DNA from 4 places in the Sphingobium herbicidovorans genome. Region 2 is predicted to be linked to each of the others. Evidence: riboswitches for the same ligand, from Rfam matches in the RefSeq annotation. Region 2 holds a riboswitch; each other region holds the start of a gene.
The links. A riboswitch is a leader RNA that binds a small molecule or an ion and turns the genes downstream of it on or off. The one in region 2 is predicted to bind cobalamin.
Positions count from the first base shown of each region.

Region 1 (7,726 bases), on a different replicon from region 2:
GCCGCTCAGCTATCACAATGATCATAGCCGCCCCGAACGCCCCGTCATCCGCACGCTGGAAGATGAGATCGGCCGCGTCGTCCGCGCGCGCGTCACCAATCCCAAATGGATCGCGGGCATGATGCGCCACGGCTACAAGGGGGCGTTCGAGATCGCCGCGTCGGTGGATTATCTCTTTGCCTTCGCCGCCACCACCCATGCCGTGCGCGACCATCATTTCGACGCCGTCCACGCCGCCTTCATCGAGGATGAAGCCGTCCGCGCCTTCATGGCGGAGGCGAACCCCGCCGCCCTGCGCGAAACCGCCGCCCGCCTGATCGAAGCGCTGGACCGGGGGATGTGGAAACCCAAGTCCAACAGCGCCGCCATGCTCCTCGCTCAAATAAAGGACGCTCAACCATGATCGAACGCACGCCCGAACAACATGCCGAAAAGATGAAGAAGAAACAGGCCGCCCATGACAAGATCATGGCCACCAAGACGCAGGAAAAGGGCCTGTTGATCGTCCACACCGGCAAGGGAAAGGGCAAGACCACCGCCGCGCTGGGCATGGTGGTGCGCGCCATCGGCCATGGCAAGAAGGTAGGCGTGGTCCAGTTCGTGAAGGGCGCGATGACCACCGGAGAAAAAGCGGTGTTTGACGCGTTCCGGGATCATGTCACGTTCAAGCCCATGGGCGAAGGCTTCACATGGAATACGCAGGACAAGACCCGCGACATCGCGCTCGCCCGCGAAGCATGGGAAGAGGTAAAGCGGATGATCGCCGACCCCGCCTATGCTATGGTGCTGGCCGATGAGCTTAATATCGTCCTGCGCTACGACTATCTGCCGGTTGACGAAGTGGTGGCGGCCGTGACCGATCGCGATGAGATGAAGCATGTCATCATCACTGGCCGCAACGCGCCCGAAGCATTGATGGAAGCCGCCGACCTGGTGACGGAAATGACGTTGATCAAGCATCCCTTCCGCAGCGGCGTGAAGGCGCAGGCGGGGATCGAATATTGATATGAGCGCGCCCGCCATCACCCCGATCGACAGCGCCCAGTTCGAGGCGCTGGTCAGGGCCCGGCGGGACATTCGCCATTTCCGCACCGATCCCATCGACGAACGCGACGTCGAATGGCTGCTAAGCATGGCGCATCGCGCGCCTTCGGTGGGCCTGTCGCAGCCATGGCGGTTCGTGCGGATCGAAACGCCGGAACTGCGGGAACGGCTTGCGGCGCATGTCGATGCGCAGGTGCGGGCGGCCGGGAAGGACTATGAAGGGGATCAGGATAGGCTCTATCGCAGCCTGAAACTGCATGGGCTGCGTGAAGCCCCGGTTCTGTTCGCCGTCTATTGCGATGACGAGACGGAAACGGGCCATCATCTGGGCGCGGTCACTATGCCGGAGGCGCGGCGCTACAGCTGCGTCATGGCGGTGCATACGCTGTGGCTGGCGGCGCGGACGCGCGGCATCGGCATGGGTTGGGTGTCGATCATGGAGCCCGAAGGCGTGGACGCGATGCTGGACATCCCGTCGAGTTGGGAAGGCCTGGGCCTGCTATGCCTCGGGAAGCCGGAGAGTGAGGAGGACACGCCGGAACTGGAGCGGCGCGGCTGGGAACAGCGGATGGATTGGCATTCGGTGGTGGTGCGGCGTTAGGGCACGCGCTCACCACCGTTCGGGCTGAGCTTGTCGAAGCCCCTCTCTTCCCTTCAAGAAAAGAAGGCCCTTCGACAGGCTCAGGGCGAACGGGGAGAAATCGTCAGGCAGCCTGCCCGCCCAGCAAGAACGCCAGCGCCAGTTCTTCGAACCGATCCTTGCATTCGATCATCGCCCAATGGCCGCATTTGGGGAACACATGCAGTTCCGCATTGGGGATCACCCGCATCGGCAGGAACGCGCCGTCGAGCGGGCTCACCTTGTCATCGCGGCCCCATGCGATCAGGGTCGGCGCCTCGATCCTGCCCAGATAGTCGATCCGCTGCGACACGCCCGGCCCGCTCATCGACTGCGCGATGAAACCGAGAGCGGCGCGCGTGTACATCTTGCGGCTGCTCTCCATCGTCACCGGCTCCAGCGCGGCCTTGTAGCGCATGTCGATGAGTTCGTCGGTGATGATCGACTTGTCGTAAACCATCGATTCGAGCCAGGCGATGATGTTCTCACGCGTAGGATTCTCGATGAAGTCGACCAGTCGGGTCAGCCCTTCATTGGGGAAGGTGGAGGTGATGTTGAAGCCGATGCCGCCAATGGTGATGTAGCGCAGCACGCGCTGCGGATGCGAGGCGGCGAGATGGCCACCGACGATGCCGCCATAGCTGTTGCCAAGAATGTGGGCGCGATCAATGCCCAGGCCATCCATCAGCGCGACCACAGCATCGCGGGCCACCGCAACCGGATCGCCGTCCACCGGGTCGCTTTTGCCATAGCCGGGCGCATCGAGGATGATCGTGCGGAAATGCCGGGAGAAGAGCGGCAGATTGCCCTGAAAATTGGCCCAGCCCGTCACGCCGGGACCAGAACCATGGAGCAACAGCAGCGCGGGGCCCGATCCAGCCTCATGATAATGAAGGCGGCCGTTGGAGGTTTCGAGGAAACGGCTGGTCGCGTCGAAGCTGAGATCGCTCACTATCTTCTCTCCATGTTGTTATTCTGCGAAGGGATTAGCCTTCGGTAATGGCAGGGGCAAGCAAGCCGTCGCTGCCCACTTCCCTTCCGCCTGCATCCGCCCTATGAAGCGCGGCGAGCCGGGTCATGCCCGGTTCAACGATCGCGCCGGTGTCCCGCAAGGGACTTAAATGGGAACGCGGTGCGGGAGGCTATCCTCCCTAATCCGTGGCTGTCCCTGCAACTGTGAGCGGCGAGCAAGGCATGGACAGGCCGGACCTTTGCCAAGGGACGGTCAAGCCACTGGAGCGATCCGGGAAGGCCCATGCCAACGCTATGACCCGCAAGCCAGGAGACCTGCCGGAGCAAAGGTCGCTCTTGCCATGATCCAGGGGATGGTCACGGCTCGGTTCTCCGTTTGAGCGACGAATTTTGGGTGCGGTCCTGGCCGCGCTGGCGTGCGCCCGTCGTTCGCCTGGCGCGCGTCCCGGCCGTTTGTCGTGGCGCGGGCGTGGAGGACGGAATGCAGGAGCAGGCGCAAGGCGCAGCCGCCGTGCGCGGTTGGTGCCCCACCGCGTGGCGGCCGATGATGGCGGGCGACGGGCTGTTGGTAAGGGTGCGGCCATTGCTCGGGCGCTTGAGCAGGGCGCAGGCGGAAGGTCTGTGCGATGCGGCGCTGCGCCATGGCAATGGGCATATCGACGTCACCAATCGCGCGGCGCTGCAAATAAGGGGCGTGCGCGCGGATGAGCATGACGCGCTGATGGAGAGGCTGGTCGCGCTGGGGCTGGCAAGGCGCAACGGGGACATGGCCGCGCCGCTGATCGTCAATCCCGACTGGACGCCCGGCGACGCGACGGACAGCATCACAAGCGAACTGATCGCGCGCGCCGGTGAATTGCCGGACATGCCCGGAAAGATCGGCTTTGCCGTCGATGCCGGTCCTGCGCCGGTGCTGACCGACGCCCCCGCCGATTTTCGGATCGAACGGGGGATGAACGGCGGCCTGATCCTGCGCGGCGACGGACGCGAGCGAGGCGTGCCGATGAACGTGAGCGAGGCCGTCAGTGAAATCATTGCGCTTGCACAATGGTTCATCGCCAGCGGGGGCGCGATCGCCGGGCGGATGGCGCGGCACGACACACCGCCTCCCGTCACGCCATCCGAGGCCCCCGCCCCGCCACGTTCGCGCGCCGACTGCCTGGCCGCCGTGCCGGGGCGCTACCATGCCGCGCCCTTTGGCCGGATCGAGGCGGAGGCGCTGCTGGCGGCGATGGATGACGAGACCCGCGCGATCCGCCTGACCCCGTGGCGTGGCCTGATAGTGGAGGGCAGCAGCGCGCGATCCGATGATCCGGCTGACCCGCGCATCGGCGTGGACGCCTGCCCCGGCGCGCCAGCCTGCCCGCAGGCGAGCGTCGTCACGCGCGACCTTGCCGCCCGGCTCGCGCCCCATGTTGGGGGGCTGCACATATCGGGATGCGCCAAGGGCTGCGCGCGGCCGAAGCAGGCTGCGGTCGTGCTGACGGGACGCGATGGCCGCTTCGACCTTGCGCGGAACGCCCGCGCGGGCGGCCAGCCCGAACGCACCGACCTGTCCCCTACCCAGATACTCGCCCTTTTCGGAGCCGAATGATGCCGCATGTCTATGAAACCGACGGGGCGGAAATCTATCGCCAGTCCTTCCGCATGATCCGTGAGGAGGCGGAGCTTGGCCGCTTTTCCCGCGCAGAGGAACGTGTGGCTGTACGGATGATCCATGCGGCGGGCATGGTCGGCCTGTCCCCGCATATCCGATTTTCGCCCGGCTTTGCGCTCACGGCCGTCGCCGCGCTCCAAAAAGGCGCGCCGATCCTGTGCGACGCGCGCATGGTGTCGGAAGGGATCACCCGCGCCCGCCTGCCCGCCGCCAATCCGGTCCTTTGCACGCTGCACGACGCGACCGTGCCCGAACGGGCGCGATACATGGCCAACACCCGGTCGGCCGCCGCGCTGGAACTGTGGCGGCCCCATCTGGCGGGCGCGGTCGTCGCCATCGGCAATGCGCCGACAGCGCTCTTTCATCTGCTCAACATGCTGGAGGATCCGGCCTGCCCCCGCCCTGCGGCCATCATCGGCTGCCCGGTCGGTTTCGTCGGCGCAGCGGAGTCCAAGGACGCCTTGTGGAAGGCGCAGCCGGTGCCCTGCTGCATCGTCGAAGGCCGGTTGGGCGGCAGCGCGATCACCGTCGCCGCCGTCAACGCGCTGGCGAGCGCCGCAGAATGAGCGGCGTCATTCATGGCGTGGGCCTTGGCCCCGGCGCGCAGGACCTGATGAGCGTGCGCGCCGACCGGCTGATACGCACAGCGCGCCACATCGCCTATTTCCGCAAGCCCGGCCGTCACGGCCATGCCCGGCGCATCGTCGATGGCCTGATCAGCCCCGACGCCATCGAATTTCCGATGGAATATCCGGTGACGACCGAAATCCCGGTCAGCGATCCACGCTATAATGAGATGCTGTCGGCATTCTACGCCGATTGCACCGCGCATCTCCATGCCCTTGCCGCCGCGGGAGAGGATGTGGTCGTTCTGTGCGAGGGCGATCCGTTTTTCTACGGCAGCTTCATGCACCTGCACAGCCGCCTGGCCCCGCTGACGCCGGTGCGGATTGTGCCGGGCATCACCGGCATGTCTGGCGCCTGGACCGCCAGCGGAACGCCGATCAGCTGGGGCGACGATGTGCTGACCGTGCTGATGGCGACGCTGCCCGAAGAGGAACTGAGCCGGCGCATCCACGACACCAACGCGCTGGTCGTCATGAAGATCGGCCGCAACCTGCCCAAGCTGCGCCGCGCGGTGGAGGCGGCGGGAAAGCAGGACTGCGCATGGCTGGTCGAATATGCGACCATGGCCGACCAGAAGATCACGCCGCTGGCGCAGGCGCAGGCGGTAACCGGCTATTTTTCGATCCTGCTGGTCCATGGACAGGGGCGGCGGCCATGAGTGGATGGGTCGCGGTGGCGGGACTGGGGCCGGGCGCGGACGCGCTGGTCACGCCCGAAGTGACGGAGGCGCTGGGTCAAGCCACCGATCTGGTCGGCTATATCCCCTATGTCGCCCGCGTGCCGGATCGCGATGGCCTGACCCGTCATGCGTCCGACAACAGGGTCGAGCTGGAACGCGCGGCGCATGCGCTGGAACTGGCGGCGGCGGGAAAGCGGGTGGTCGTCGCGTCATCGGGCGATCCGGGCGTGTTCGCCATGGCGTCGGCCCTGTTCGAGGCGCTGGAGGCTGGGCCGCAGGCGTGGCGCTGCATCGACATTCGCGTCCTGCCCGGCATCACCGCCATGCTGGCCGCCGCCGCGCGGGCTGGCGCGCCGCTGGGCCATGATTTTTGCGCCATTAACCTGTCGGACAATCTGAAGCCCTGGGCGATGATCGAACGGCGGCTGCGGCTGGCGGCGCAGGCGGATTTCGCCATGGCATTCTACAATCCCCGGTCCAGGGCCCGGCCAGAGGGTTTTGCCCGCACGCTGGACATATTGCGCCAGGAATGCGGGCCTGACCGGCTGATCCTGTTCGCGCGCGCCGTATCGACGGATGACGAGGAATTGCGCGTCGTGCGGCTGGAGGACGCTGCCCCGGACATGGCCGACATGCGCACCATGGTCATTGTCGGGTCAAGCCGCACGCGCCTGATCGAACGATCAGGCTCCCCAATTCTCTACACCCCGCGTTGGGCGGCATGACCGATCCACGCCAGCACGTCACCCACCTGCTCCAGCACATGCGCGTGCGGCAGCGGCGGGCGGTCGATCATGACGACCGGCAGGCCCAGCGCGCGCGCGGCGTCCAGCTTTGCCCGCGCGCCGTCTCCACCGGCATTTTTCGCGACGATCAGATCGATGCCGTGCGCGCGCATCAGTGCAAGATCGCCCTCCAGCGTGAAGGGGCCGCGATCAACGACCAGATGGTGACTGGGCAGCGCCGGCGGTGCGTTCGGCGCATCGACGAAGCGCAGCAGATAATGATGCTGCGGCTGGGCGGCAAAGGCCGCGACATGCATCCGGCCAAGCGCCAGCATGACGCGACGGGGCGGCCCCTCCAGCGCCTGCACGGCGCCCGCAATGTCGCGGACATGGCTCCAGCGGTCGCCCTCCCCCGCTTGCCATGCGGGGCGGGTCAGCATGGCATGGGGGACGTTCGCCAGTCGCGCGGCGTCCACCGCATGGGCGCTCATGGTGGCGGCGAAGGGGTGGGTCGCGTCGATGAGATGCGTGACGCCCTCGCGCGCCAGATAGGCGGCAAGGCCAGCGACGCCGCCAAAGCCGCCGACACGCACAGGAACCGGTTGGGCGCGCGGGTTGTCGGTGCGCCCGGCATAGCTCAGCACCGCGCGCTCGCCCCGCTCGGCCAATGTCTTGGCAAGCGCGCTCGCTTGCGTGGTGCCGCCAAGGATCAGGATGTTGCGCATGGCGGTTGACGGTCCCTGGCTGACGATCATCGGCATTGGCGAGGATGGAGCCGACGGCCTGTCCAGCGCCGCACGCGCCGCGCTGGATCATGCGCGCATCGTCACCGGCGCGCCGCGCCAGCTGGCGTTGCTGCCCCCCTTAAGGCCGAACATCTGGCGTGGCCAGCACCCTTCGATGATGGCGTCGCCCCGCTGCTCGCCCGGCGCGGGGAGCCGGTGGTGCTGCTGGCGTCGGGCGATCCCTTCTGGTTCGGCGCGGGGGCGAGCATCACCCGGCATCTTGCGCCGGGCGAGTGGATCGCCCACCCGGCCCCGTCCACCTTCTCGATCGCCGCAGCGCGGTTGGGCTGGGCGTTGCAGCATGTCGCCTGCCATGGCCTGCATGCCGCGCCCATGGCCCGATTGAGGCAAGACCTTGCGCCCGGTCAGCGGGCGATCCTTCTGATGAGGGACGGAAAGGCAGTGTGGGATCTGGCCGCCTATCTGGAGGAGTCCGGTTTCGGTGCATCGTCGCTGCATGTGATGGAGGCACTAGGCGGGCCGCGCGAGCGGATCAGGGCGGTGCGCGCCGAAGGCTTTGAACTGGATGACATCGCACATCCTGTGGCGGTGGGGATCGAGATGGCAGGCGACGGCGCGGTAATGCCACGCGCCAGCGGCATGGCCGACAGCTGGTTC
Region 1 is NZ_CP020539.1:453,909-461,634, reverse strand. Features, by position in the region: partial or broken gene cobN (cobaltochelatase subunit CobN) at 1-403, shown strand, start outside; gene cobO (cob(I)yrinic acid a,c-diamide adenosyltransferase) at 400-1,005, shown strand; gene bluB (5,6-dimethylbenzimidazole synthase) at 1,076-1,645, shown strand; gene B6S01_RS16830 (alpha/beta fold hydrolase) at 1,749-2,618, opposite strand; cobalamin riboswitch at 2,746-2,972, shown strand; gene B6S01_RS16825 (cobalamin biosynthesis protein CobG) at 3,180-4,229, shown strand; gene B6S01_RS16820 (precorrin-8X methylmutase) at 4,229-4,858, shown strand; gene cobI (precorrin-2 C(20)-methyltransferase) at 4,855-5,577, shown strand; gene cobJ (precorrin-3B C(17)-methyltransferase) at 5,574-6,323, shown strand; gene B6S01_RS16805 (cobalt-precorrin-6A reductase) at 6,299-7,048, opposite strand; partial or broken gene cbiE (precorrin-6y C5,15-methyltransferase (decarboxylating) subunit CbiE) at 7,047-7,726, shown strand, end outside.
Region 1: it holds a riboswitch for cobalamin, as region 2 does, so the genes downstream of both, B6S01_RS16825 (cobalamin biosynthesis protein CobG) here and B6S01_RS20560 (cobyric acid synthase) in region 2, are expected to answer to the same signal.

Region 2 (7,726 bases):
AAATTAGCCACCTTTCTACCATGCAGCGCGCCTAAGGGGAAGAGTGTATGATAAAGGACATTATCACACATAGAACGGCGCGTGAATCCGCGTCAGATTTCTGTATGGGCAAGGTCCAAATTGTTGCCGGGTCAGCCTCGATGCAAAACTTTTGATCTGACTATCCTAGCATCTCGATTAGAATGCTGCTTTGGAACAACAGGTTCAATGGAAGTTGAGCGACGGTATCTGCTAACTCCGCATTTTAGTGCCCTGTCGCTTTGGAAAAGACGTTCATCACGATCACACCGCAGATGATAAGTCCCATCCCGATCATGGCTGGAGCGTCGAGTTTTTGACCCTGGAAAACTGCTGCGGCGGTAGCGATCAGAACGATGCCTGCCCCTGACCAAATGGCGTAGGCGACGCCGGTGGGGATAGTTTTGAGAGTTTGTGAGAGGAAGAAGAATGCGATTGCATAGGCCAAAGCCGTAACGAGGCTAGGCACGAGCCTGGTAAAGCCCTCGGACTGTTTCATAAACGTGGTGCCGATCACTTCGGAAATGATCGCTATGGCAAGATAGACGTAATTCATGTTCGGCTCCGCTCGTCGGATCAGCGGGCCAGCATGTTATGCGAAGCGCCCCTGAACCATTTCAAGTTAACGCCGTGGCAGGGAAGATCCGCGTAGCGAACGCAGGAGACACCACCCTGCTACTCTATTCTCGGCAAAGCGCCTCTACATCACCATCGCGCGAGCGTCACGTCAGCTAATCGCCAGACCCTAATTGAAAACATGATGCGGAAATCTGAGCACCGATGATCGACAGACAGCCTCAGCACGGTTTTAGTTGCCCGAAACCCCGCGCGGTTGAGACGAAAAACAGGAGAACACCCCCGCTGATGCAGAACTCACAAGTTTTGCATCAGACTAGAAAGCGCAGAAATCTGCGCCTCTCCGTGATGCAAAAATCTGATGCACATTCTGGCGCTGTTCTGCTGCCAGTATCCCTGTTTCAAGCACCATCGCCCTGATGCAAAAGTTTTGAGTTACGCATCACCCAGATAATGGCGAGCGTGCCCATAACTGGCCTTCTTCACATTGACACTCCTTTCCGCCCACCCTTAAGCAGTACGCTAAGCGAAGGTGCCGTCCACGCGCTGCCATTGGGCGGATGCGGGGGGACGGTGAAAAGGGAAGCCGGTGTGATTCCGGCGCTGTGCCCGCAACCGTAATGCCAGTGCGCGAGCCTTCGGGTTGAGCCGGCAAGTCGGGAACCTACCCTCGCCGTCGTCCGCGCCCGGCCGGGTCCAGCCGCAAGCGCGTGGAGAAGTGTGGGCCTTTGGCGGGACCGTGCCGATCCTCTGGGGCGACAACGTATGTCGCATTACCCGGAGGAATTTCCATGCCCATCGCCCTACTTCTTGCCGCTGCCGCTGCCGGACCTGTCACCGTGGACGGCGCGGTGCCGCCCGATATCGTCGTTACCGCTGCGCTGGTGCCCGTAGCGTCCGCTGACGTGCCCGCCTCCAGCTCGATGCCAAGACGATCGAGTCACTGGGCCAGCCCCTCGCGCTCGACCTTATCCGCCTCACGGTCGCGTCATCGGGCACGCAGGGCTCGCTCACCCAGATACGCATTCGCGGAGCGGAGGCGAACCACACGCTGGTCTTTGTGGACGGGATCGACTTCAACGATCCCGCAGCCGGGGATCGATCCCGAAGACGCGGCGATGATCCAGGGATTCCTCATCAACAAGTTTCGCGGTGATCCCGCGCTGTTCGAGGACCGCTATCGCGACATCGAGCGCCTTTCGGGCTGGCCCGGCTTCGGCGTGGTGCCGTGGCTCGCAGAGTGCGCGCGGCTCCCGAGCGAGGATGCGGTCGTGCTCGAAAGGCGGCAAGCGCTCGCCTCCGGCCGATTGCTCATCGCCTGCCTCGTCACGCCGCGCATCTCCAATTTCGACGATCTCGATCCGCTCAAGCTCGAACCGGGCATAGAATTGGCGATGATTTCCCCGGGTCAGCCAATCCCGGTCGAGGCTGCTTTGATCGTGCTGCCGGGCTCCAAGGCGACCATCGCCGATCTTGCCGCGATCCGGCGCGAAGGCTGGGACATTGATATCCTCGCCCACCATCGTCATGGCGGCGCGGTTTTGGGCCTGTGCGGTGGTTATCAGATGCTCGGCAAGCGCATCGCAGACCCGGACGGCATCGAGGGCGCACAGGCTGATGTGGCGGGCCTCGGCCTGCTTGATGTCGAAACCGTGCTAGCTGGAGAAAAGACGTTGCGGCGGGTCGCGGGCGAGGCGCTGGGCGCGCGGTGTGAGGGCTATGAGATGCACATCGGCGCTACCTTTGGTCCCGATACAGAGCGCCCGCTCGTGCGGCTCGACAGCGGCCGCAACGATGGTGCCGTGAGCGCAGACGGCTTGGTCTCGGGCACCTATCTTCATGGGCTGCTGGCGGATGCCCGGCAGCGGGCAGCATGGATCGCGCGGCTCGGCGGCAATGGCGCGGGCGTCGATTATCACGCCTCGGTCGATGCCGCGCTCGATGGTCTTGCCGCCGAACTCGAACGACATATCGATGTCGATACGATCCTCGCCCTTTCATCAAAGGCGAGCCGAGATTGATAGTAGCACGGCTCCGTTTAAACGCTCTCCGTCCAATCGCCGGCGACTGTCATTGGTCTATAAGGCACTCCGATCCGGATTTTGGCGGTGCCCCGCCGGCGCAGAGTGGCGGCGATATGACGCTCGGCCGCCGCGCGATCGGGAAAGGCGTGGCGCTGCGCCTGGCCGCGTGTGCCGATCCGGCCCCAACGGGTTTCGACAACGATCATGCCGAACAGGTCGAGGCTCGCGGTGATACTATAGCGCCGGCGGATGTTGCGCGCCGGATCGAGCGCCACCAACTCGATCGCATCGGGGATAATTGCGCCTTTCATGGCGCAAAGCCTACAAAATCAGCTCTGCGTTGTCCGACGACTTCTTTGAATCAAAAGCCGCCCATTGATTCACAAAGTCTATAGAAGTGTCGCGATAACTCAGCCGGCAATGCTTGATGCTCTCCCTGGTTCAGTTCATGTGTTTTTTCATGCGCCATAGGGCTTCGACCGTAGCAGCCTTGATGCTCGCGATCGGCGCGGCCTCGCCGATCGCCGCGCAGTCGGCCGACCAGAAGGCTCCGCAACCGCGCATGGTCTATGTGCCGGGACGCGGCACTGTTCTTGTCCAGCCCGTGCCAACCGATGATCCCCGTGCGGTTGCGCGCACGGTCATCGTGCCGGGTTACGGCGAGGTTTATGCCGTACCTGTGCGGCCAAAGGATACCCGGAGCCCGAGACCACGCTGTGTGGATGAAGAAGTTGCGGCCGTAGGTGGCTCGCCCTCTTCCCTCGCCATGTCGGCGATCGACCTGAAGCGCAGTAACGCTAAGCGTTCATCCACCGCATTGCCTGTCGGTGCCGCGCATGCCATTAAGTCGCCGATGACCGACTCTGCCACCCTGTTCTGCGCGGACTATTGGCGCTCCCTCTAGGGAGCGGCATGTCGTCATCATTCATGACCATCGCCGCCGTGCCGGGGGGAATGGTCTAATCAGCAAACGTCACCTGTCGCGGCGGCCTCCGAGGGAGGAAAGCGAAGTGACGTTCTCGAACAAGGTGAGCTGGGCTATCGAGCCCGGCCGCTGCGCGCTGCTGATCCACGACATGCAGCCGCACTATCTCGGCGCACTTCCCGAGGCTTGTCGCCGCCAGCTTGTCGCCAACGTGCAGACGATCGGGATGGGGTGCATCGCGCGCGGAATCCCGATCTTCGCTTCCCAGGTGCCGGCGCAGGACGCGCGCGAGCGTGGCCTAATGCTCGATATGTGGGGCAGGGGACCCACCGCCGCCAGTGACGCCCTCGATCCGGAGCTTAGGTTTGACGGGCTCCCCGTCCGCCTTCTGACAAAGCGGAGCTACAGCGCCTTCTACGGCAACGATTTCGAGGTGCTGCTTCGCCGGCTCGGCCGCGATCAAATCCTGATCGTCGGCGTCTATACCTCGATCGGCTGCCATTGCTCGGCCATCGATGCCTTCATGCGCGACATGCGCGACATGCGCGCTTTCCTCGTCTCCGACGCCACGGCAGACATGGAGCCTGCCGATCACGCCAAGGGGCTGGAAGTTGCCGCTCGCCTCTGCGCCCGTGTCGTTGATACAGAAACCGTCAGTCGCGCCCTTGAACCCTCACCCGGACGCGATGGTGTCTGAGTGCGGTCACCGCACGATCGCCAGTCCGACCCGCAGGCGCGTCATGCGGCGGTTATAATCGAGCAGGTTCTCGCCATATCCGGTGAAGGCTTGGCCGAAGAGGTAGAAATTCAGATTTCCGCCGATCAGCCGATCGATCGGGTAGGATATGTCGGCATCGATCGCGCCTTTGCCCGACCCGAAATTGAACCGGGTATTGGTCGTGATGCGAAGCCCGTCGTCCTCGCCGATCTCTGCAAACAGGCCCGTATTGCCGCGATAGCGCTTGATATCCGGATTGTCGCTTAGGCTGCCGGCGTAGAGCCAGAGACGCGGGCCGATGCTGAGGCGGTAATTCCCCAGCGCAACCGATGCGACCGGCTGCACATAAAACGTGTTGAGGCTTCGCGATCCGGTGCCCGATCGACCATTGGATTCGTGCCGGAAGCCGCCTTGGCCGCTGAGCGAGACGCCGCCTCCAATGCCGATGGTTGGAGCGAGGTAGAACAACTCCGGCATGAAGTCGATGTTGCGGAACGGAGACGACTTGGCTCCGAGGTCCCAAAACATGCGTTGGGTGTAGGCAAACTGGAGTCCCTGCTCCCAGGATTGTCGCCGGTCAGGCGTGGCCGGCGGGCCGAATAGCTGATATTTGAAACTGATCTGCAACCGGGCGTCGCTATTTGTGCCGGGACCGTAGACGGCATAGATCGGCGCATAGGCGGAAAGATTGGGCAGGAAGGCATTGCCGACCGCGACGTCATTGGCCGCAAGGTGCGCCTGCGGGACAGGCGCATCCCTGCGTGGCATCGCGGAACCGGTGCCTCGATCCGCCAAAGCCGGCGGCGGAGAGGACATATTCCCCTGTACCGGCCCCCGTATCGCAAACGCGACGCGCTGGACCTTCCACCCGGGTACGGCCAGCACTGCCTCTCCGGCCGTTATGCCCGGTGGCACGTGCAGGGTGTAGCGTGCCCCGGCGAAGCCGCCGGCAGGCACGGTCATGGCCACCGGCATCTCCGGCGCTCGCTCAAGGCTGACATTGCTAGTGCTGCCGTTGACCGTCAGCTCGGCTTCGATCTGCGGCGGCAGGACCATGGTTTCGGGGGCGGAGCCGCTGTTGAGCAGGCGAAGCTCGACGGAGGCGGCGCCGAAGGCATTCGGCTCTGCCACAGCGCTGATCACAAGCTCGATCGGCGATGCTGTCGCGCCCGCGTCCGCGCGGGCCGATCCCACCGCCAGTCCGAGAGCGATGCACACAGCGCCACCATATCGAATCATCCGCCGAGCGTGCCTCGCCCCTGAAAGGGGTAGGACGGATACCATGACGCCATGCCGGGCCGTGCTCGCGGCTTTCCTGTTCAGCTCGAACAGCGCTCTCGGCATCGCCAACATCACATCTTGCAGGTCTGGGGCTCCTGGCCCGGCCTGGTGAGTTCTATGGTGGCCCCGTCGCCGGCTACCGTGTGCTTGCCATCGGTGAACGCTTCGCCCGGTGCGGGCGCCTTAAGCTGCGATATGGTGCCTTCGCTGCGCAGATTGACCGACACGTCGTCTGAAAGGAAATCGATCGTGACGACGCTGTTATCCTCGCAGCGATAGGGGTGGCTCGCTTTGATCGATGGCGGCAGCGTCACCTGCACGTTCTCGACGGCGTTGTTCTCCGCGCTATCCGTACCGGCGTCCTGTCCGCACCCCGTCAGTGCGAAAGTCGTGGATGCGAGTAAGACGACAAAAGCGGCTGTCGATGTCCTCGGACGTTGAAATAGCCTCATATGCGCTGCGCTCTCTCATGGCCCATCGAATCGGAAAACACTGATCTGCGCGAGAGGACAGGCATGATCTGGGCGCGGGACCGCCGCGTGCCGCTATGTATGATGCGCATCATTCGGAGCGCCTGCCGCCTCGGCGCTTGCGCCGTGCGGCCTCAGGCCGATCGCGGCCAGGGCTTTGCTCGCTCGCATGATCGGCGGGCGATAAGCCCGCTGAATTGGTTTGCGACACACTGGTCAAATCGGTCGCTTGGCGCAGGTGCAAGATCGGCCTGTGACGGTCCGGGCCGTTCGTATCATGGCTCATTCAAACATCCTTCCACCTCGATCTGTCGGCCGAACGCCATGCGAGCGCCTCGCCGGCCTTCGACCTGGGCCTGACGAGGCAGCTCGGGAGCAGTGTTGAAAGGGTCCTGCCAGCCGACGCCTGTGACCCAGGGAGACACGCCACGCGGCTTCGGGATGATCGGCTGGCAGGACGGCAGGCATAAGCCATACCGGAGGGGGCAATCCGGCGAACGCTATGCCCGCCAACCGGGGAGGGCTGCAAGATTGTGATGGTCGTTTGGTAGATGAAGCAAGACGTCCTGCGCGCTCGAGCGGAGGAACAGGCGCAAAAGCGCCTCTCGGGACTGAAAAGGCATATCGCGATTGGTCGATTTCGTCCAAATCAGGTCCTTACTACCGGAGTGAGCGCTCATTCCGATAATCATGTATTGCATCAAGACAGCTTGAGAACAAGGCGCAAACCGGAGAGGGTCGGCGTATGGACCATCAGCCACGACAAGAAGCTCCGCGACAGAGGATCATCAAGGCGGCACGCAAGCTGTTCGACGCCAAGGGGTTTCACGCGACGACGACAGCCGAACTCGCCACCGAGGCGGCGGTCAGTATCGGCCAGATCTATCGGCTGTTCGAGGGCAAGAACGATGTGATCCTTGCCCTTGTCGAGGAGAATACGCAGGCGCGCATCGCGAAAATGCACGCGATTTTCGGCGCGGTCGAGGGGGGGCGAGCACTCGGTGTTCGATGCGATCAAGGCCATTGCGAACAACTCGATCGTCAAGAGCGACGGCGGCCTCTCCTTCGAGATTCTTGCAGAAGCCTGTCGCAATGCTTCCGTCGCAGACCGACTGTCTGCGCTTGTCGTCTGCTATCGTGATGGCGTTCGCCGACTCGCCGCGCTCACCCGACCCGACGCAACGGCGGGTGAGTTGGAGGCTTATGTCGAGATCATGATGGCGTGCTTTTTTGGCCTGGGCCATCGCACGTTGATCGGGCCGGCGACGGATGTCGATCAGATAAGCCACGAAACGGCATGTCTGCTGATGCGCGCCTTAGGCGCACCGGATCAGCCGGCCTCGCCCCGGGGTCAGGGAATCCAGCACCTGCCGGGGCGCTAGGCCGGTCCGCCCTGAGTCCCCGCAATGTCGCGGAAATATCTTCGAGCGGCCGCTTGATGTCGCTGTTCACACTATGTCGGCGAAATCGTTGTTTGGCGCACAAACCTTGAGGTAATGCCGTTTTTGCCAGGCTATTCGGCCACGTCACGCTCGCCCGATCACCAGGCTCTCCCCACGCGGCCTCCACACGGCCCGAGGGATAACGTTCGTATCGTTCACACTGACCATTTATCATGGCACCATGTGGCCAAAAGGCGTGACACTCACATTTTGGAGCAGCAATTCCGTGGGCAGTTTCAAGATCATTTGTTGAGGACCTGGCGATCGCAAGG
Region 2 is NZ_CP020541.1:1,266-8,991, reverse strand. Features, by position in the region: gene B6S01_RS20565 (SMR family transporter) at 245-574, opposite strand; cobalamin riboswitch at 1,108-1,280, shown strand; gene B6S01_RS20560 (cobyric acid synthase) at 1,386-2,615, shown strand; gene B6S01_RS20555 (WGR domain-containing protein) at 2,633-2,929, opposite strand; gene B6S01_RS20550 (hypothetical protein) at 3,079-3,522, shown strand; gene B6S01_RS20545 (isochorismatase family protein) at 3,629-4,240, shown strand; gene B6S01_RS20540 (phospholipase A) at 4,247-5,479, opposite strand; gene B6S01_RS20535 (hypothetical protein) at 5,614-5,994, opposite strand; partial or broken gene B6S01_RS22220 (TetR family transcriptional regulator) at 6,758-6,877, shown strand; gene B6S01_RS21855 (hypothetical protein) at 7,014-7,394, shown strand.

Region 3 (7,726 bases), on a different replicon from region 2:
ACGCCAATATCCAGAAGGATGGCACCTACTCGGTGGTGCCGCGCATGTGGGGTGGCCTCACCAACCCGCGTGAGTTGCGCGCGATTGCCGATGTGGTCGAGAAATATGATGCGCCGATGGTGAAGGTGACCGGCGGCCAGCGTCTCGACATTTTCGGCATCAAGAAGGAAGACCTGCCCGCCGTCTGGGCCGACCTCAATGCCGCGGGCATGGTGTCGGGCCACGCCTATGGCAAGTCGCTGCGCACGGTGAAGACCTGCGTGGGTTCCGAATGGTGTCGCTTCGGTACGCAGGATTCGACCGGCCTTGGCGTCAAGATCGAGCGGATGACCTGGGGATCCTGGATGCCCCACAAGTTCAAGATCGCCGCATCGGGCTGCCCCCGCAACTGCGCGGAGGCGACGATCAAGGACTTCGGCGTGGTCTGCGTGGATAGCGGTTATGAACTGCATGTCGGCGGCAATGGCGGCATCCATGTCCGCGCCACCGATCTGCTGTGCAAGGTTGCGACCGAGCAGGAGGCGCTCGATTATTGCGCCGCCTTCATTCAGCTCTACCGCGAGGAAGCCCGCTATCTGGAGCGCACCGCGCCGTGGATCGAGCGTGTCGGCGTAGAATATATCAAGCAGCGGATCGTCGAGGACGAAGCTGGCCGCGAGGCTCTGCGCAGCCGCTTCCTCTATTCGCAGAGCTTCAGTCAGGACGACCCATGGGCGGAGCGCGCAGCGGGCCAACATGCCGAACTGCATCAGCATCTTGAACCCATCGCCATCGCTGCGGAGTGAACGATATGACGACATGGATCGACATCGGAACGCTGGCCGACATTCCCCAGCGCGGCGCCCGCACGGTGCAGATTGCCGGGGAGAAGGAAATCGCCGTCTTCCGCACCAGCGACGACACCGTCTTCGCGCTGGTCAACGAATGCCCGCACAAGAAGGGGCCGTTGAGCCAAGGCATCGTCCACGGCCACAGCGTCGCCTGCCCGCTGCATAACTGGAACATCGCCCTGAAAACGGGCGAGGCGCAGGGCAATGATGAGGGCTGCACGCCGACCATCGCTGTGAAAGAGGAGGGCGGTCGTATCCTGATCGCCCGCCCCACGGCGCTGAAAGCGGCTGCGTGAGCTTCCGGTCCCCAGCCACAACGGCGGGGACCCGGGTGGGGGCGCCATGCTGGCCATCCCTTGCGGCATGCGCCTCCACCCAATTCTCTCTTCTGGACAAGAGGTAAGAGCATGACACAGGCCATCCGCACCACCTGCGCCTATTGCGGTGTCGGTTGCGGCATTTCGGCCATGCCGACCGGACCCCGGTCGGTGACGATCAAGGGCGACGAGCTGCACCCCGCCAATGCTGGCCGCCTGTGTTCCAAGGGCACGCATCTTGGCGAGACCGTGGGGCTGGAGGGCCGCCTGCTGCATCCGATGATCGGCAACAAGCGCGCCAGCTGGGACAAGGCGCTGGACCTGGTGGCGAAGAAGTTCCGCGAGACTGTGGATCGCTACGGTCCCGACAGCGTGGCCTTCTATGTTTCCGGCCAGTTGATGACCGAAGACTATTATGTCGCCAACAAGCTGATGAAGGGGTTCATCGGCACGTCGAACATCGACACCAATTCGCGTCTTTGCATGTCGAGCGCGGTTGCCGGGCACAACCGCGCCTTTGGCGAGGATGTCGTGCCCGCAACCTATGACGATCTGGAAGAAGCAGATCTCATCGTGCTGGTCGGCTCCAACACCGCCTGGTGCCACCCCATTGTATATCAGCGCATCCAGGCGGCCCGCGCGGCGCGCGGCGCCAAGCTGGTCGTCATCGACCCGCGCCGCACCGAAACCTGCGAAGGCGCGGACCTGCATTTGGCCGTAAAGCCCGGCACCGACGTAGCGTTGATGAACGGGTTGCTCGCGTGGTGCGACGCCGAGGGAATCACTGACGCTGCCTTCGTCGCGGATCATGTGAACGCCCCCGAAGGTTTCTGGGAGCATATCCGCACAGGCCATGACCTTTGGACCACGGCCAAGACCTGCGACATTGCACCCGCGCTGCTGGAGCAATTCTATAAGCTGTTCGCGGCGACCCCGCGCACAGTCACGCTGTTCAGTCAGGGCATCAATCAGTCGATCCGCGGCACCGATCAGGTGAACGCAATCATCAACGTCCACCTCGCCACCGGCCGCATCGGCAAGCCGGGCGCCGCGCCTTTCTCGATCACCGGCCAGCCCAACGCCATGGGCGGCCGCGAAGTTGGCGGGCTTGCCTCGACCCTCGCCAGCCACATGGACTTCGCACCCGAAAATGTGGATCGAGTGGGCCGCTTCTGGGCTGCGCCGCGCATGGCTACGAAGCCGGGCCTGAAAGCCGTCGACCTCTTCCGCGCGATCAATGAAGGCCGGGTCAAGGCGCTCTGGGTGATGGCAACCAATCCCGCCGTCTCTCTGCCCGACGCCAATAGCGTGCGCGAGGCGCTGGAGAGCGTGCCCTTCCTCGCGGTGTCAGACATCATGGGGGACACCGACACCAGCGTCCATGCCGATGTGCGCCTGCCCGCCGCTGGCTGGGGCGAGAAGGACGGCACCGTCACCAATTCGGACCGCACCATCAGCCGCCAGCGTCCCTTCCTGGACCTGCCCGGCGAGGCCAAGCCCGACTGGTGGATCGTCACCGAAGTGGCCCGCCGGATGGGTTGGCGAAACGCCTTCGCCTATGATCGGCCCGCCGACATCTGGCGCGAGCATGCGCGCCTGACCGCCTATCAGAACGACGGCCAGCGCGTGCTCAACCTGCGCGGCCATGCGACGATCGGCAACGATGCCTACGAAAGGATGGAGCCGTTTCGCTGGGGTGAGGAAAGGCCATTTTCGGATGGGCATTTCTCGACGCCCGACGGCAAGGCACGTTTCGTCCTGACGAAGCAGATGGATATTCAGGAGCCGCTGAAACAGTGGCCGATGACGCTCAACACAGGGCGCTATCGCGACCAGTGGCACACGATGAGCCGCACCGGCCTCTCGCCCAAGCTTGCGCGTCACCGCGAGGAGCCGCTGGTGGAAATCCACCCGCGCGACGCCGAGGAACTGGGCATCGTCGATCGCGATCTGGCGCGCGTCCAGACCGCGCAGGGCAACAGCATCTTTCGCGTCGCGATCAGCACTGGCCAGCGCCCAGGCGAGATCTTCACGCCGATCCACTGGACCGACCAGATGTCGAGCGGCGGCCGCACCGGCCTGCTGCCGCGCCCACTTGTCGACCCTCATTCGGGCCAGCCGGGTTTCAAATCGACCCCGGCCAGCGTCGAGAAGGTCGCGGCCGAATGGAAGGGTTTTCTGATCCTGCGCGGATCGGAGCCGGTGAAGCTGCCCTGCCTGTGGGCGACGAGGATCAGCGTGCCGGGCGGTGCGCTTTACGAGGTGGCGGGCAATGGCGATCCGGCGCGGCTGGAGGCTTTCCTGCCCAAGGGCGACCGGGTCGAGGCGATGGACGCATCCCGTGGCACCCGCCGGATCGCGACCATCAGCGAGGGCAAGCTGTGCGGCGTGCTGTTCGTGACGCGCACCGGCCTGCTGCCCTCGCGCGACTGGCTGATCCGGCAACTGGAGGCCGAGGGCGTGGGCGGTTCGGTGCTCGCGGCGCGCGGCCCGGGGAACCAACCGGACAAGGGCGCGACGATCTGCGTCTGTTTCGATATCGGCCTTAACCAGATCATGACCGCCATCCGCGAGCAGAGCCTGGTCGATGTGCCCGCCATCGGCAAGGCGATCGGCGCAGGGACCAATTGCGGGTCCTGTCGCCCCGCACTCGCCAACATCCTTGCCCAAATCCCGCAGGAGACTCTCCATGCAGCCGAATGAACTGATCGCCCCCGGTGAAGTCTGGCTCGTCGGCGCAGGCCCCGGCGATCCCGATCTGCTCACCCGCAAGGCCGAAAAGCTGATCGCGGCCGCCGACATCATTTTCTACGATGCGCTCGTCGGTGCCGGCGTGCTCGACCTTATCCCTGCTGGCGTCGAGCGTGTCAGCGTCGGCAAGCGTTCTGGCCGCCACAGCAAGGCGCAGGAAAGCATCAACGATCTGCTGCTCGCCGCGGCGAAGGCTGGGAAGCGTGTCGTGCGCCTGAAAGGCGGCGATCCATCGATCTTTGGCCGCTCGGCCGAGGAGATGGAGCATTTGGCCGCGGACGGCGTTCGTTTTCGCATCTGTCCGGGGATCACGACCGCCAGCGCCGCCGCTGCGAGCGGCAGCGCCTCGCTCACCCTGCGGGGCGTCGCGCGCGGGCTGACGCTGGTGACGGCGCATCTGAAGGTAGGCGAGCCGCTCAAACTCGACTGGGAGGCGCTGGCGCGTCCCGGCGGCACTCTGGGCATCTATATGGGCCGCGCCGCCGCCGGAGAGATCAGCCGGCAATTGATCGCTGCTGGCCGCGACCCGGAAACGCCGGTGATGGTTGCGGTCAACGTCTCGCTGCCCACCGAACGCCTCATCCGGGGCAGGCTTTCCGCGCTTGCCTTTCTGGTGGCCACCATCAGCGATGAGGACCCGACGCTGCTTCTGATCGGTGAAGCCGTGGCGGGCACGGCCATGCCTGTGGAGACTGCCGTGAGCGTCGCCCTTCAGGTCTGAAGTTGCCCTCCACGATTTTGCCCTGAGCCTGTCGATGCGCCTGCCTTAGTTGGAAGGAAGGTGTGGGGTATCGACAGGCTCAGACATTGCGCAGCCTGTCCAGATCGTCCGGCCAGTTGATATTGGGCAGCACGATGTCCGGCCGATCGACAATGCGCGCACCGATGCGGTTCAGCCAGCCATATATGGACCGGTTGTTGTCCTCCGCCAGATGCGCGTCCATTTCGACTGCGAGGGATGCAGGCCAGAAGCCTGCCAGCTGTTGACCCTTGAGCACAGCCGCGCGGTCGCCGACCAGCGCGTCAGCCAGCGCGGACGGATAGACCGGCATGTCACACCCGGTTGTCAGCACCGCGTTAAATCCCTGCTCAGCCGCATGATGCAGCGCCGCGTTCAGCCCGCCCAATGGACCCATGTCTGGTGCTGGCCGGTCGGTAAGGCATGTCATGCCTTGGACCTCCCGCCCGCAGACCACGACAGCTTCCACATGCGGCGTTATCGCCGTCACGGCATGGTCCAGCAGCGTGCGCCCGTCCGGCAACAGGGCCGTCGCCTTATCGCTCCCGAAACGGCTCGATCGCCCTCCCGCCAGCACTGCGCCCAGCAATCGCATCCAACCACTCCTTGGCAGAACCCTGTCTTTCCACTATGGCGCGCCGCGTGAGCGGGCAACCGTTGACATGAAGAAGATCGCGCCGGTGCCCATTTGGGCTTGAAAGGGAATGCGGTGCGGATGGCTTGCCCATCCAACTCCGCGGCTGTCCCTGCAACTGTAAGCGGCGAGCGCGATGCACGGGGGACCTGCGCTTTCGAAAGGGGAAGGCGAAGGGACCAGCCACTGGGCGGCCAGCCCGGGAAGGCTTGTGCATCGCTGCCTTGACCCGCGAGCCAGGAGACCTGCCGGCGCATGGTCGCTCTTGCCTTGGGTCCAGGGATCGGCCCAGGCACGGTGTTTTCCGTCTGAGCGACGCAGCGGCGGGGGCCGCATCGGTGCGCGGGGCGGGACGCTGGCGTCTGTCCTTCCCGCATGCCGACCGTTTGCGCGGATGCTCCTGCCTGAAGTCGCGTGACGCTCAGGGAAGACAATATAATGTTGAAAATCGGAATATCGCTTGTGGCGCTGCTGGCTGCGACGCCCGCACTCGCGGAACAGTCGGACAGCATCGTGGTCACCGCGCTTGGCATTGAGCAGCCGCGCGATGAAGTTGGTCAGGCCGTCTCCGTCATTGATGCGCAGACCATCGAGACGCGTCAAAATGTCAGCGTGGCCGACCTGATCGCCACCACGCCGGGCGTGCGCTTCAATCGCGCCGATGCTGTTGGCGGTGTGACCGGCATTTCAATCCGGGGCGCTGAAACGACGCAGACGCTGGTGTTGTTGGATGGCGTCAAGATCAACGATCCCAGCGGCATTGGCGACGCTTATGATTTCGGCAATTTGCTGACGGGCAATATCCGGCGGATCGAGATACTGCGCGGTTCCAACTCGGTCGTCTATGGCAGCCAGGCGATCGGCGGCGTCATCAACATCATGACCGGAGAACCGGGCGATGGCTTTGGCGGGTCCGCATCGGTGGATTACGGCTATGCCGATACGGTGAATGCAAAGGCGGACGTTTCGGGCAGCAGCGGCATTGTGGCGGGCAGCGCGGGGGCCGCATGGTTCCGCACCGATGGCATTTCGGCTGCGCAGGGCGGCACGGAAAAGGACGGCTACGAGAATATTGCCGCCCACGCCAAACTGAAGTTGAGCTTGGCCGATAATCTGAGCCTCGACCTGCGTGGCTATTATATTCATGCCGACCTCGACACCGACATCTTCTTTGCCGAGCCGATGGAGTCCACGGACAGCAGCAAGCTGAACCAGTATATCGGCTATGCTGGCATCAACCTTACCCTGTTCGAGGGCAAGCTGACGCAGAGGGCGGCAGTCACCTGGTTCCGCAACGACCGTGACTATTTCTCGTCCTTCGGCGACTATGGCTATTCGGGCACCAATCTGCGTTTCGAATATGAAGGCGTCTACCAACCCGTCGATCAGGCGAAGCTGGTGTTCGGCTATGAGCATGAGAGCCCGGATTACGATTTTTACGGCTTTGGATCGGGCGGCGCGAAGGCGAACATCGACAGCGTCTTTGCTCTTGCCGTCGTGAAGCCCTTTACCGGTCTCTCGCTGACCGGCGGCGTGCGTCATGATGACCATAGCCAGTTTGGTGGTGCGACCACCTTCGGCGCGAACGCCAACTACACCCCCAATGGCGGCGCGACCAATATCCGCTCCAGCTACGGCGAAGGTTTCAAGGCACCCTCGCTCTACCAGCTTTACGATGGCTTCAACGGCAACCCCGCTTTGCAGCCCGAAAGGTCGAAGAGCTATGATATCGGCTTTGACCAGAGCCTGGACGGCGGGCGCGCGCTGTTTTCCATCACTGCGTTCCGCCGTGATACGCGTGACCAAATCTATTTCGACGGCGTCATTCCGCCATTCGGGCAATATATCAATCTCACCCGCACCCGCGCCAAGGGTGTTGAGGCGGCCGTGACGCTGAAGCCGGTCGATGCGCTTACCGTCACCGCGGCATATAGTTATATCGACGCGGTGGATCGCTCAGAAGGCGGCATCAACGAAGGAAAGCTGCTGCCCCGCCGCGCCAAGGACGCCGTCAGTGTTTCGGCCGATTACATATGGTCCTTTGGCCTGTCAGCCGGAGCGACCCTTACGATGGTAGGCGACAGCTTCAACGACGCCGCCAATACGCAGTCGCTTGATGGCTATGCGCTGATGGGCGTCCGCGCATCCCTGCCCATCACCGGCAGTCTCGAAATCTATGGCCGCATCGACAATCTGTTCGATGAGGAATACGCGACCGTTTATGGCTATAACACTTATGGGCGTTCGGCCTATGGCGGCGTTCGTGTCCGTTTCTAAGGGCTGGCGAGAGGGGCGGGCGTGAGCCTTTGCCCCTCAGCGTCTGGGCGCAGCGTTGACCTGCGCCCCAGCCTTGGCTGCATTCAGCTGCACCACGATGCCGCGCACCGCCTTCACATAGGCAGGCCCGCCGCACACCGTCCATGCTTGCGGCAGGCGGATGCGTGGGATCGACCGC
Region 3 is NZ_CP020538.1:2,233,756-2,241,481, forward strand. Features, by position in the region: gene nirB (nitrite reductase large subunit NirB) at 1-785, shown strand, start outside; gene nirD (nitrite reductase small subunit NirD) at 791-1,126, shown strand; gene B6S01_RS10890 (nitrate reductase) at 1,238-3,850, shown strand; gene cobA (uroporphyrinogen-III C-methyltransferase) at 3,837-4,619, shown strand; gene mobA (molybdenum cofactor guanylyltransferase) at 4,699-5,232, opposite strand; cobalamin riboswitch at 5,299-5,538, shown strand; gene B6S01_RS10905 (TonB-dependent receptor plug domain-containing protein) at 5,710-7,548, shown strand; gene B6S01_RS10910 (ABC transporter substrate-binding protein) at 7,585-7,726, opposite strand, start outside.
Region 3: it holds a riboswitch for cobalamin, as region 2 does, so the genes downstream of both, B6S01_RS10905 (TonB-dependent receptor plug domain-containing protein) here and B6S01_RS20560 (cobyric acid synthase) in region 2, are expected to answer to the same signal.

Region 4 (7,726 bases), on a different replicon from region 2:
TCATCGCGGCCGCCAGCCAGAGCAGGAGGCAGGCGCGAACATAAAGCGCGAGCGCGGCGCTGGTCGCGGCGGGTGTCGCTTCCCCGCCGTCGCCCCCGATCCATGCCTTGTCATGGCGAACGCCATCATATTGAACCGGCCCGGCAAGGCGGACGCCCAGCGCGCCCGCCATCGCCGCCTCTGGCCACCCGGCATTGGGCGAGGCGTGAAGAGCATGATCGCGGCGAAGGACGCGCCAGCCCCCGGTCCCGCAACGCAAAGGAGGATGGCAGACAGGCGCGCCGGGGCGAGGTTCAGGAGATCGTCGAAACGCGCGGCGGCCCACCCAAAGGCGGCGAACGGTTCTTCCCGATGACCTATCATGCTGTCGGCGGTGTTCACGGCCTTGTAGGCCCAGATGCCGGGAAGGCCGCCGACGACCAGCCAGAAGAGCGGCGCTACGACGCCGTCGCAAAAACTTTCGGCGAGGCTTTCGATGGCCGCGCGGGCGACGCCAGCCTCGTCAAGCGACGCGGTGTCGCGGCCGACGATATGCCCGACCGCCTGCCGCGCCGTTGGAAGATCGCCGGTCTTGAGCGCCTTCACCACTGGCAGGACATGATCGAACAGGCTGCGTTGGGCAAGCGCGGGCCAGGCGGCGAGCGCGATCCCTGCCCAGGCCCATGCGCCCATCAGGCGGTGGAGCGCCGATTGGATGAGCCACCCGCCAAGGGTTGCGGCCAGCAACAGGATCAGGAGCGTGGCGACGCCGCCCATCCGCCTGCGCCCGTCGCCAAGGCCGCGCCGGTTCCAGCGGCGTTCGCAGGCGGCGATGATCCGCGCAAAAGCGCCAACCGGATGGCCGATGCGGGCATAGAGCCAGGCCGGCCAGCCAAGCGCCGCGTCAAGGATAAGGGCGAGCAGTTCAACCAAGCGCCTTGTCCAGCCGGGCCATGGCGGCATCGTCCGCAGGCAGGCCCAGGCGCAGCCAGTGCGGTTGATGGTCGAACGGGCGGGTCAGGATAGCGTGGCGCGCCAGGCGGTCGAACAACGCAGCGGCGGCGGGCGTTTCCACCAGGCGGAACAACGGGCAATCGCCGCGCGGGACGAGGCCGTGACGGGAAAGAATCCGGTCGAGATGGACGGCGCGGTCGCGCAGGTCCGCGATGGTCCAGTTGATCCAGTGCCGGTCGCGATAGGCGGCGCGTCCAAAGTCGATGGCTGCCGCCGACAAGGGCCAGTCCCCCAGCATGTCCCGGCAAGCGGCGATGATCGAGGGTGGCCCGACAAGGAAGCCGAGGCGGACGCCCGCAAGGCCGAAGAACTTGCCGAAGGAACGCAACAGGATGAGCCGCCTGCCCTGCCCCGCCTCACCAGCGATGCTGGAGCCGGGGACGCTGTCGGCAAAGGCTTCATCGACGATCAGCCAGCCGTCGCCTCGTTCCTGCCGGGCGAGCAGCGCTAGCATGTAGGCTGGCGCGAACAGGCGGCCATCGGGATTGTTGGGATTGGCGAGCAGCAATGCCGTGCCCGGCGGCGCTTGTTCCGGCGCATCCAGCGGCAGGGAGCCGGGGAAAGCGGCGGCATGGGTGCGGTAGGAGGGGACGAGATGACAGCCGGGCCGGTCGAGCAGCTTGCCAAGCATCCGAAGGCCGATCTCGCTGCCGGGAAGCGCGCACACATGGGCGGGGGCGACGCCGAAATGACTGGCGGCGGCAGTTTCCATGTCGGCGAGCGCTGCGGGATCGGGGAGGGATTGCCAATCCGGCGTGACATGGGCAGCGCCGGGCCAGGGCCGCGGGTTTATGCCGGTGGACAGGTCGATCCAGGGCGCACCGTCCGCGCCATAATGATCGCGGGCCTGCGCAAGGCACCCTCCATGCCAGTGGAACATATCGCTCATCGCGCCAGCACCAGCGCGGCAAGCAGCGCGCTTTCCACCAATTCGATGCCCGCGCCATGGCCGTCGCCCGAAACGCCGCCTATCCGGCTGCGCAACCACCATGCCCAGAACGGGATCAGCAGCGCGGCGGACGCAAGGGCGGGGAGCATGACGCATGACGCAAGGGCGAGCGCGGACCATGCGATAAGATGCGCGCGCTTGATCCCTTGGCGGAAGCGGCTGGCCAGCCCGTCATGCAGCGACGGCAGCCACAGCGTCCAGGCGAGCGGGCCGATCCGCGCGATCAGGGCGAGCGGGACAAGGCCCCATGGGGCAAGCTGCTCCGCATAGAGGCGCAGCAGAACCAATTTCGTCAGCAACTGGAGCATGATCGCGACCACGCCGAAGCTGCCGATATGGGGATCGGCCAGCACGGCGGACAGGCGCGCGCGGTCGCCATGCGCCGCGCCTGCGCCATCGGCAATGTCGCCAAGCCCGTCGAGATGCAGCGCGCCTGTCATCGCCACCCATGCCAGCAGGGCAAGCAGCGCCGCCACCCATGGGCCAGCGCGCATGCCGAGCATCATCGCCATCGCCGCTGCCCCGCCCACCGCTATCCCGGCGGCGGGGAACCAGCGGATGGAGGCGGCAAAGTCGCTGTCGTCCGCCTTGACGGATGGCAGCGGCAGGCTGGTCATCAATTGCAGGGCGAGGATCAGCCGCTTCATGTCGTCAACGCCGTGATTTGCGCAGTCGGGGTTTCACCCGGCCAGACGCGCAAGGACAGCAGAGCGGCATAAGGCAGGTCGATGGCCCACGCCTGGCGATAGGAAAAGCCGCAGAGCAGTGACAGCGCCGCACGCATTGATCCGGCATGGCCCAGCACCAGGGTTGGCCGGTCGATATGGACGAGCGCGCTCTGGACACGGAGGCGCAGGTCGGACCAGCGTTCTCCATCCGGTGGAGGATTGTCGTCGGGGGCGTCCCAGAAGCGGGCCGTCTCAACAGCGGGAAGGGTTGAAGGGTCCGCTCCCTCCCACGCGCCGAAATGCAGTTCGCGCCAGCGGGGGTCGGCATGGTGGGGCACGCGGGCGGCGGCCGCGATCCGCTCGGCGGGAATGGCGGCGCGCAGAAGATCGGAGCTGAAGACCTGCGCGAAGTCGATGGCGCGTGCGCGTTCGACACATAATGGCACGGCGTCAGGATGGGGCGGCATGTCCAGCTGACCAAGCAGCAGGCCCGTCGTCTGCGGCGCGGCGTGGCGCATCAGGTGAAGCATGTGGGCGTTCATAAGGCTTGTGCGACGGCGGCTTCGGTAAAGGTGGTCATCTGATCGTGCGCAGCGAGAGCCGAGCGGACGATCTGCGCCGCAACCGCTGCGCCGCTGCCTTCGCCAAGGCGCATGTCGAGTTGAAGCAGCGCCGTCAGCCCGAAGGCGTGGAGCAAACGCGCATGGCCCGCCTCCGCCGAGACATGGCCCGCGATGCAATGGTCGGTGATGGCGGGATTGTCGCGCGCGAGGCCCGCCACCGCCGCGCCGCAGATGAAGCCGTCGAGCAGCACCGGCACGCGCATCAGACGCGCGGCGAGCACGGCCCCGGCCATGGCGGCGATCTCTCGTCCACCCAGGCGACGGAGCGTTTCGAAGGCGTTTGTGCAATGGGAGGCATGGCGGTGAAGGGCGCGCGCGACCGCGTCGGCCTTTCGCGCCAGACCGGCTTCATCGACGCCGGTGCCGCGCCCGATCCAGTCCTGCGGCTGGCCGCCAAAGGATTGGGCGCACAGGGCGGCGGCGGGCGTGCTGTTGCCGATGCCCATTTCGCCGACGATCAACAGGTCGCAATCCGCGTCGACGACCGCTGCCCCTGCATTGAGGGCGGCGAGGCAGTCCGCCTCGCTCATCGCGGGGGCTTGGCAAATGTCCGCGGTGGGGCGGTCAAGCTCCAGCGGGACGATCGACAGCTCCGCCCCGCATGCGGCGGCGAGCGCATTGATCGCCGCGCCGCCGCCTCGAAAATTCGCGACCATCTGCGCGGTGACCGCTGCCGGATAGGCGCTGACCCCGCGCGCGGCGACGCCGTGGTTGCCCGCGAAGATGGCGGCGCGGATGCGATCAGCGCGGGGCCGTTCCTGCCGCTGCCAGCCCGCCATGAACAGGGCGATTTCCTCCAGCCGGCCTAGCGAACCGGCGGGCTTGGTCAGCATCGCCTGTCGCGCGGCGGCGGCGGCGATCGCCTGTTCGTCCGGTTCCGGCAGTGCCTGCAGCGCGCGGGCGAAGGCGGCCCCATCGGGAAAATGGATCATGTGCAGATGAACCCTTCGGGCGGGGTGCGGACGATGAAGTGGCCCTTCACCCCCTGCGGCCAGTCGGCATAGCGCACGACGCCCTCTTCACTGGCGGCGTGACGCAGCGTGTAGTCGAGGATCGCGCGCGCGGCGTCAGCGTCGGGCGGGAAGTCGCCCAGCACATAGCCGACCTTGCCCGGTCCGCGCACATGGACGGTGCAATGGCGCTGGCACGCGAACAGGCATGGCATGTCCTGAACATCGACCGCCGCATAGGCTGGATCGTCGGCCTGAAGCGCGCGCATCGCGTCGGCGAGCATAGCGCCGCCGCGACGCCCTTCGCCATCCTCGCGCGCGTCAGCCGAAAGGCGGCAGGTCGAGCAGACGACGACCGAAGCCCTGTTTTCCACGGCGCGCAGCATCAGCGCAGCCAATCCATAACCATAGTGACATGAAAGACCGTCATGATGGTCCCCCTCGCTTCCTTGACCCGCAAACAGCCTCTGGGCGCGGACGCGCAGAGGGCTGTGCGACCGAACCGGCAAGGCGATGGCTGTCGCTACGCGAGGGAAACCCCGTTCGCCCGGCACACCCTGTCCGGTCGAAGAACGACTGCGTCAGGCAGGTCTCCTGGCTCACGGGTCAATGCGTTCCGGCCGCCTTCTCGGGGAAATCCTGATCCCCAATGGCGCTGTGGCCGGTCCGCTCACCGCTTACAGTTGCAGGGGCAGCGCGGGTTTTGCACCCGACTTCCCTCTTAGAGCAGCGCGCTTCAGATGGCCCCTCGTCTCCGTTCGGGTGGGGCTTTTCGAAGCCCGCCCGCGCCCTTCGACAAGCTCAGGGCGCACGGAGGTTGAGCCAACCAATAAAGCGCAGTGCTCTCGTCCCCTCTCGGGAACCTGTCGCGGACCTGCTGATAAAGCGCGGGCGCGCCGCCCGCAAGCGGTAGATGACGGCGCGGACATGTGTATGCTGCACCCGCAGCAAATGGGAGCAGCAGCGCATGAGCGATTCCGGCCAGCCGTGGTGGAAGGGCGCCGTCATCTACCAGATCTATCCCCGCAGCTTTCAGGATTCCAACGGCGACGGGATCGGCGACCTGCGCGGGATCACGCGGCGGCTGGACCATATCGCCCGACTGGGCGCCGACGCGATCTGGATTTCGCCCTTCTTCACATCACCCATGCGCGACTTTGGCTATGACATCGCCGATTATTGCGGGGTCGATCCGATTTTCGGCACGATCGAGGATTTCGACGCGCTGGTGGCGCGGGCGCATGAGTTGGGGCTGAAAGTCACGATTGATCAGGTTTATGCCCACAGTTCCGATGTGCATGACTGGTTCCGCGAAAGCCGCGAGAGCCGGACCAATGCGCGGCAGGACTGGTATGTATGGGCCGATCCCAAGCCGGACGGTTCGCCGCCCTGCAACTGGCAGTCGGTGTTCGGCGGTCCGGCCTGGACCTGGGACGCGCGGCGGCGGCAATATTATATGCACCAGTTCCTTGCCAGCCAGCCGCAGCTCAACGTCCACAACCTCGCAGTGCAGGACGCGTTGCTGGACGCCATGCGTTTCTGGCTGGACCGGGGCGTCGATGGTTTCCGGCTCGACGCGCTCAACCATGCGATGCACGACCCGTTGCTGCGCGACAATCCGCCGGCACCCGACGAGGGCAAGCCCCGCACCCGCCCCTTCGACTATCAGATCCGCCGCTACAATCAGTCGCATCCCGATGTGGTTGGCTTTGTCGAGCGCATCCGAGCGCTGGCCGACCGTTATGGCGCGATCTTCACCATGGCGGAGGTCGGGGGCGACCGCGCCGAGGTGGAGATGAAGGCTTACACGGCCGGGGACGACCGGCTGAACAGCGCCTATGGCTTCGACTTCCTCTATGCCCCGGCGCTAACCCCCGCGCTGGTGGCGGAGACGGCGGCGCGCTGGCCAGATGAACCGGGCATGGGCTGGCCCAGTTGGGCGTTTGAAAATCATGACGCGCCACGCGCCTTGTCGCGATGGTGCAAGGCGGAGGATCGCGCGCCCTTCGCGCGGATGAAGATGGCGCTGCTGATGGCGCTGCGCGGCAATGCCATCCTGTATCAGGGCGAGGAGTTGGGGATCACCCAGGTCGATATCCCGTTCGAGCGGTTGCAGGACCCGGAGGCGATCGCGAACTGGCCGCTCACCTTGTCGCGGGACGGGGCGCGCACGCCTTTGCCATGGGAAATGACGGCCAGCGAAGGGGGGTTCAGCACCGCTGCGCCCTGGCTGCCGGTGGGGGAAGATAATCTGGCGCTGGCGGTGGATGGACAGGAGACCGATGCAGGGTCGCTGTTGAACTTTACCCGGACGATGCTGGCCCTGCGAAAGGGGAATGCGCCTTTGCGTTACGGCAGCATGGAGGTGCTGCTGGCGGATGAAAGCCGGCTGCTGTTCCGACGAACCGCGGGGGCGGACAATATAATGTGCCTGTTCAACCTGTCGGACGCGCCGGTTGGGTGGCCCGAAGATCTGGCGGTGGACGGGACCGTCCTGTTCGCCACCAATGGCGCGACGGTCGGCACGTTGCCCCCTATGGCGCGATTTTCATCCGGGAATGACTGTCGTCGTCAGAATCGCATCCGACCGCGCCAATACAACCAGCGGCAGGCCAGCGCTTTGGGCGCGTTCGGCGGCCAGACGGGTCGGGGCGGAAATGGTCACGAGCAAGGGGCAATCGGCCAGCACCGCCTTTTCCACCAGTTCGTAGGAACAACGGGATGACAGCAGCGCAAAGCCACCGTCCCAGTCCATCCCTTTCAGCCGCATCCCCCCGATCAGCTTGTCGAACGCATTGTGGCGGCCGACATCTTCATGGACGAGGCGAATCGACCCATCGGCGCTGACCAGCGCGGCCGCATGGACGGCGCCCGTCCGGGCATTGAGCGGCTGATGACCCGAAAGAGCGGCAAGCGCGCGGAAGATTGCGGAACGATCCGCCAGCGATTGCGTGGTGACGGGCGGCAGCGGGCGGATAGCCTGTTCCAGATTTTCGATGCCGCACAGGCCGCAGGAAGAATCCGACACGCGATGGCGTACCCGGCCCAGCAGCCCTTCGACACGGTCGGGCGGCAGAGTCGCGCGGGCGACGACCCCCTGGGCGGTCGCGTGAACATCGACGGCGAAGGGCGCGTCCGCCGGACTGACCAGCCGTTCGGAAAGGGCAAAGCCGAGCACCAGTTCGGCAATGGCGTCCGGCGTCGCCATCAACACCGCATAGCCGACGCCGTTAAATTCAATGGCGACCGGCACTTCTTCGGCCAGTTCCCGTTCCTCCGCCGAAAACGCGCCGCCGGATGCGATCCGGGTGAAGGAGAAGTTTGAGGGCATGGCACCGATCTAGGCGGGCGGGAGGCACGCGGCAATATGCAGCCTGTTCATGCCCCGTGCCATCAAATCACCCAAGCGGAACGGAGCGGCGGAACAAGCGCCGCGCCGTTCCGGCTTTCCCGATCAATAATTCCACTGCACCTGCGTACGGATGAGATTGCCTTCCGCGCGCCCGGCGCGGCGTTCATCCGCTTCGGCGCGCTTCATGCGGG
Region 4 is NZ_CP020539.1:468,948-476,673, reverse strand. Features, by position in the region: partial or broken gene cbiB (adenosylcobinamide-phosphate synthase CbiB) at 1-942, opposite strand, end outside; gene B6S01_RS16895 (threonine-phosphate decarboxylase) at 905-1,882, opposite strand; gene B6S01_RS16890 (adenosylcobinamide-GDP ribazoletransferase) at 1,879-2,589, opposite strand; gene B6S01_RS16885 (histidine phosphatase family protein) at 2,586-3,140, opposite strand; gene cobT (nicotinate-nucleotide--dimethylbenzimidazole phosphoribosyltransferase) at 3,149-4,165, opposite strand; gene B6S01_RS16875 (DUF1636 domain-containing protein) at 4,162-4,569, opposite strand; cobalamin riboswitch at 4,751-4,947, opposite strand; partial or broken gene B6S01_RS16870 (alpha-glucosidase) at 5,151-6,746, shown strand; gene fdhD (formate dehydrogenase accessory sulfurtransferase FdhD) at 6,732-7,514, opposite strand; gene B6S01_RS16860 (porin) at 7,638-7,726, opposite strand, start outside.
Region 4: it holds a riboswitch for cobalamin, as region 2 does, so the genes downstream of both, B6S01_RS16875 (DUF1636 domain-containing protein) here and B6S01_RS20560 (cobyric acid synthase) in region 2, are expected to answer to the same signal.